DNA from 2 places in the Alteromonas sp. KUL150 genome. Region 2 is predicted to be linked to the other one. Evidence: riboswitches for the same ligand, from Rfam matches in the RefSeq annotation. Region 2 holds a riboswitch; the other holds the start of a gene.

Evidence for each region. A riboswitch is a leader RNA that binds a small molecule or an ion and turns the genes downstream of it on or off. The one in region 2 is predicted to bind thiamine pyrophosphate.
Region 1: another riboswitch for thiamine pyrophosphate. It lies ahead of GVO62_RS12315 (TonB-dependent receptor); the one in region 2 lies ahead of thiC (phosphomethylpyrimidine synthase ThiC).

What each region holds. Positions count from the first base shown of each region.
Region 1 covers NZ_BLIJ01000050.1:160,494-163,681, reverse strand. The annotation lists gene GVO62_RS12315 (TonB-dependent receptor) at 1-1,569, opposite strand, end outside; TPP riboswitch at 1,625-1,728, opposite strand; gene GVO62_RS12310 (acyl-CoA thioesterase) at 1,860-2,285, opposite strand; gene GVO62_RS12305 (GNAT family N-acetyltransferase) at 2,345-3,188, shown strand, end outside.
Region 2 covers NZ_BLIJ01000029.1:101,229-104,416, forward strand. The annotation lists gene GVO62_RS06615 (uroporphyrinogen-III C-methyltransferase) at 1-295, shown strand, start outside; gene GVO62_RS06620 (heme biosynthesis HemY N-terminal domain-containing protein) at 292-1,467, shown strand; TPP riboswitch at 1,618-1,729, shown strand; gene thiC (phosphomethylpyrimidine synthase ThiC) at 1,982-3,188, shown strand, end outside.

The DNA of each region.
Region 1 (3,188 bases), on a different contig from region 2:
GTCATCACGAGTGATTACGTCAAAATCGCTCACCTGAGTATCTTTTCTATCCATATAGAAAATTGCAGCACGAGCAACAAGGTCAGGCGTTAATAGCGGGCCTTTTACGCCTACTTCATAGTTCCAATTGTACTCTTCGCCGAAGAATCTCTGGTCGTCATTCACGCGGCTGTCGGGGTTAAAGCCTGCACCTTTGTAGCCGCGCGAGATACTGCCGTAATAGAAGTGCTCGCCTTGTGTATACTGAAGCGCTACTTTTCCGCCGACCATGGTGGTATCAAAAGCACGTGTAAGCTGATTATTATCAGCGTAATCAAAATCGTAGTTTTCTACTCTCAAACCCGCTACAAGTGCTAGGTTATCATTCAAACGGCTTTCTGTTTGTGCATAGATAGCAGTGGTTGTTGGTGTATATTCACTGGCAAAGTCACTGTCTAAATACGTGTACTGACGCAGCAACTTTTCTTCTGTGTTTTTATAGAATACACCTAAGGTCCAGTCGGTCATACCATCGAAAAGCGCGGCACTGTCAGACGAGACAAAACGCAACTCACCTGTTTGGGTTTCGACATCGCGGTAGTACGCGTCAAAAGAGGTGTAACCCCACGGATGAAAACCGGTGAATGTCCAATCTTCATCATATCCATAAGCGATGTTATGAGAAGCATGAGTAGCAATAAGAATGAGATCGCCCGCGGCCGTACTCGTTGTTGAGCGCGCACTTACTGCGTGAGTTTGATGTTCGTCAAAACCTGGCTCGTCAGACAGTGTTTTGTTGTCGTTATCAAGCGAGAACGCATCGTAGCCGTTATCAATGTCGTACCAGCGATAAGTAAGCGCAAGTGTGGTTCTCTCGTCGACGCTGCCTTCTACAGCGAAGCGCAATGCGGTTTCATCGATATTATTTGTATCGCTTCTACCTAAAAACGTGTTCTCTACAAAACCATCGCTACGGTCATGAACCAGCGCAACGCGGTATCCCCAATCAGAATTAATATCGTCGCCAGTGGCACCTTCAATACGGTAGCTATCTTTGTTACCAATGCGAGCCTCAACGTAGTCTGGCCCATCGCTGCCTACATTGTTACTGGAAAGTTTAACTGCCCCTGCCAGTGCGCCAGTACCATACAGCGTGGCCTGAGGCCCGCGATAGACTTCTAGCTGATTGGTATCAAAAATAAGGCCCGCTGCGGCAAGACCAGAAAAATCGAATTCATCGACAATAAAGCTCACAGAAGGATTGATTGGTTCGGCAAATTGGCTACGCTCTCCAATACCGCGAATTTGCACAAAGCGGCCACGAGACGCGCCAGCAGCAAAATTAACGTTTGGAATACTGTTTAACACACTGTCGATATGGCTAGGCTGCCTACTGCGAAGACGCGTTTGGTCTAAAATAGTCGCACTGGCGCTTAACTGATCCAGTGTGGTTTGACGAAAATCGCCAGTAACAACGACGCGTTCAATATCGGTTGGCGCGCTATTTGGACTTTTACTTACATTGGTATCTTGCGCATAGGCTGCAACAGAACTCGCAAGTAATGAAAGCGTGAAAAGTGTTTTATACATGGGATCTCTTGTTCTTATTTAAGAAAAAAGATCCGGGTCTAACGGCAGGTGATAAGGCTATATTGTGAACCATCCCTACGCCGGTATTATCCGGATCAGGTTTAAGGGTTCCCACACATGTGGATCTCAGACCGAAAACGGACACCCCTTGGTATTGCGTTAAAGCACTATAAAAATAGGCTTTAACATCTGCGACGGAGTCTACCAGTTCGATACACGCCGTCAAGCAGATAAGACGTTAAGCTAACGTAAGGTTTTTATATATGATATAAGGCGTTGAAAGCTTGCGGCTATTCAGCGTCAATATTCATATTTAGGCGACGTACTTCATCGTCAGTTTGTGCTTTTAAAACTTCCAACGTTTTGCCGTGTGCCGTTGGTTGACGCGTATCTGGGTCAACTTTTACAAAAACGATATCGTCTGCAAAACAAATAGTTTTCTTGGTGGCTTTATTACGAACCAAGCAGCTTACAGTAATAGACGTGCGGCCCACAGCCTTAGTTTCTAGGCCAAATTCTACGATATCCCCCTGCATAGCGGGTGATTCAAAGCTGATTTCACCAATATGCTTAGTTACCAAGCAGTTGGTTTCTAACTGACAAATTGCCCAAATTGCAGCTTCTTCGTCTATCCATTCTAACGCGCGGCCACCGAACAAAGAATTGGCGTAATTAAGGTCGTTTGGCATAACTAGACGCCGAGAAAGAAAGCGCATTCGAATTCCTCATAATAAATCGCTACTATAGCGTTAGATTATACCGAAAAAACTGATTCATGGCGCTAATTCAATTACGCGAATGGCTTCTAGCCCCCTATCGCGAAGACAGCTGCAAAAACGGCTCACAGGCTACTCCCCTGCTTCACCGAAGAATGCTGGTTATTTCAGGAGGTAATGACTTTTGTGAAGCTGCGATATCTAGCCTTAAAAGCTCAACGGATGAGCTATCATCGTTAAGTATTTCGAACCTCACTGGCAACGCATTAAAAGGAAAGATGCGAAAACAAGTGCTTGGCGTCGAGTGTGACATTGCCTTATTGGATTGCCGCGTTTCCTTTAAGCCAGGTGATATTATGGCTGTGGCGGGCATTGTTAAACGTAGTGGCTGCTTAATACTCATTTGCCCAGAATTTAACGCATGGGTCGACAATATAGCGGTGCCTTTCTTATCAGAAGGGTTTACGCTTAACCACAGTCGATATCTTTCTCGCTTCATTGAGAACTTGCGTAAAAACCCATACGTGGGTTTTCATACTGAAACGGAGACTGTTCTTCCCAATGTTTCCATTTACAGCGTAGAACAAGGATCAATTCACAACGAACACGCAAATACCCGTTTTCGCTCTGTTGAGCAAGAAGACGCCTACTATCAGTTGCATCAAGCATACATGCGTAATCATCTTAATGCGCTTATCACAGCACCAAGAGGTAGAGGCAAATCATCCCTTTTAGGCCTATTTATCGATAGCCTTGTAAAAGAAGGTAAGCACATTTTGCTTACCAGCGAACGTTCTGAAAACGTAACAAACGTTTTATCCCGCTTTGCAGAATCTGAAGAAGCAGACAACCTGAACGTAAAATTGTATACGTCGCAAGTGGCAAGTATGGAAACACAACGAG
Region 2 (3,188 bases):
GCAATTTTTAGCGAAAGAGCAGCTTCGACTGCAGCTCATGCACGCACAAACTGCCGCGCTTCAAGGCGATGCAGGCTTATATAATCAATCACTGCAATATGCCCAAACGCTAATTATCGAAAAATACGATACAGAAAAAAGCCAAGTGACCGGCTTTGTAGAAGCGCTACAAAATCTTATTGCCACTGACATTTCCCGTCCTATTCCTACTGAGCTGGCCTCGCAAAAGCCTTTAGAGCGTTTGCTAGATAGCCGTGTTAAACAGGTATTTGGACAAGGAGCAAGCGCACTATGAAATGGTTAGCTATTGCCCTTGCGGTATTAGCCGCATTCGTTGTTGCACTCATTGTTGGACCAATGCTACTTGGCGATAAAGGTTACGTGCTTATTTCTCTTGGCAGTACTGCCATTGAAATGACGGTAATCAGCTTTTGTATTTTGGTGATTGGTGCCGTTATCGCTTGGTATGTACTATCGAAACTTATTGTGTGGGCGTTAAGCCTGATAACGGGCTCTCACAAGTGGTTTGGTACACTGGGTGAGCGCAAGCGCAAACGCGCTTTTTATGATGGCCTTCACGCTATGGCGTCTGGTGATTTCGACAGCGCTCAAAAGTCGTTAAGCAAAACTACAAACGGAGATTTTGAAGGCGTTAACTATTTAGCATCAGCTCAAATTGCTCTTGCTAATAATGACCTGTCTAAGGCCCGTTATTTCTTAGTACAGGCCTCTGATTTCCCCAACGCAAGAGTAGCCGCTACAGTCATGCACGCCCGTGTCGATATGGCCGAAGAGAAATACGACGCGGCCCTTGAAAAGCTTGATGAACTTGAAGAAAAAGAGCGCGAGAACAAGCAAGTTGTTCAGCTTAAAGCGCGTATTCTTGCCAAGCTGGGTAAGTGGCAAGTATTGCAAGACAATCTTTCTGCCTGGCGCAAGGCGCTACCTAAAGACGATTACACAGCGTGGAGCCAGCGTATTGCCAAAGGTAAATTTGCAGAAATTGCCAGTAAGCAAGGTGCTGTTGAGCTTAAATCATATTGGGATACGCTGCCGCGCAAACTGCGTCACGACGATGCATATCGCGCTGCGTATGTTCAGCAGTTACTTGACCAAGGCATGCATGCAGACGCGCAGCAACTGTTGGTTGAATGGCAAAAACGTGGCCCGAATAGCACCTTGTTCCCGCTGTTCACGCAGCTTAATATTCCTGATGCATCGCCGTCATTACGTTTGTTAGAAAGCTGGATTAAACAAGACGACCAAAATGTTGAACTGTACTCAACACTAGGCCAAGTTGCGTTTAACTCAGGCGACGATGTGTTGGCTGAAAAAGCCTTGCTTAAAGCGACAAAAATGAAATCGCGCAAAGAAGACTTGCTGTTGCTTTCTGCTATCAGTGAGCGCCAACAAGATACAGCTACAGCCCTTCAGCTTTATAAAGAGGGTCAGCAGTTAGCTGGTTAGATGACGTTTCATTTAACTTAGCTGGTAGTACTTGTATTATGTGTAAAATTGAAGATATAGTAAAAAGGAACAGTAAATTCGTGCTCCAAACTTGCGTTTAAAAACGCTCAGTTTTAGTGAGCAGACCTTGTTTTAAGCGCGAATAAAATAAATTACTTGTCGGAGTGCTTCACTGGTAATCCAGTAAGCTGAGACCGCGAAAGTGGGATCCGTAGAACCTGATCAGGCTAATACCTGCGAAGGGAACAAGAAAATGCAATGCACACAGTGCCTACAACACTGTTGCTCGTTTGTGTAATAAAGTGAGTGATGAAAAAGTTAGGATAGGTTAAGCGTAGAAAGCGAACGCAGACAGCGGCGCAAGCATCTAGGCTAAAGCAACGATAACGCTCATCACACAATTGTTATTACCCTCGAGTTGAAAGCTGGGTTTAAAACCTTAACCCTCGCACATTGTATTCTCCTTCACTCCTGACAAGCATTTTTAAACCTAAACTCAAAAGGCCAAAATGCTATGTCGAACAGACGCGAACAGCGCCAACAGGCGCAACAATTCATCAACGAGCTAGCAGGCGAAGCTTACCCCAATTCCACACGCCATTACGAAAATGGAAGCCGAGATGACATCCGCGTTGCCATGCGCCTTATTCATCAGCACGACAGCTTAGTCGGTGGCACCGAAGACAACCCTATTTTAACACCAAACCCGCCGATTCCCGTGTACGACACTTCCGGCCCCTACGGCGACCCCGACGAAAACATTGATGTTCACAAAGGCTTAGCGCCTTTGCGCAAAGCGTGGATTGAAGAGCGTGGCGATACCCATGCTCTTGATGGTGTTTCATCACATTTTGCTAAAGCGCGTGAAAACGACATTTTTACCGAAGATTTTCGCTTTATACGCAACCGCAAACCGTTAAAAGCGAAAGCGGGCAAAAACGTAACGCAACTGCACTACGCCAGAAAGGGCATTATTACCCCTGAAATGGAATACATTGCCATTCGCGAAAATATGGGTCGCCAAGCAATTAAAGATGCAGAACTTACGCAGCAACACAAAGGCGAACACTTTGGCGCAAATTTACCCGAGACTATAACCTCCGAATTTGTGCGTCAGGAAGTGGCTGCAGGGCGCGCCATTATTCCGTGCAATATTAATCATCCTGAGCTAGAGCCAATGATTATTGGCCGCAACTTCTTGGTGAAAATTAACGCCAACATTGGTAACTCAGCGGTGACCTCTTCCATTGAAGAAGAGGTAGAAAAGCTGGTGTGGTCGACCCGCTGGGGCGCCGACACAATAATGGATTTATCCACCGGCAGAAACATTCACGAAACCCGCGAGTGGCTTCTGCGAAATAGTCCGGTTCCACTTGGCACCGTGCCCATTTATCAGGCCCTTGAGAAAGTAAACGGCGTTGCCGAAGACCTCACATGGGAGATGTTTAAAGACACGCTTATCGAGCAGGCCGAGCAAGGGGTGGATTATTTCACCATTCATGCTGGTGTACTGCTTGAGTACGTGCACCTTACGGCAAAACGAGTTACCGGAATTGTATCTCGCGGCGGGTCAATTATGGCGAAATGGTGCTTAAGTCACCACCAGCAAAGCTTTTTATACGAGCACTTTCGCGATATCTGTGAAATTTGCGCCAAGTACGATGTGGCATTATCGTTAGGAGATGGCCTGCGCCCGGGCAGCGTTGCCGATGCTAACGACG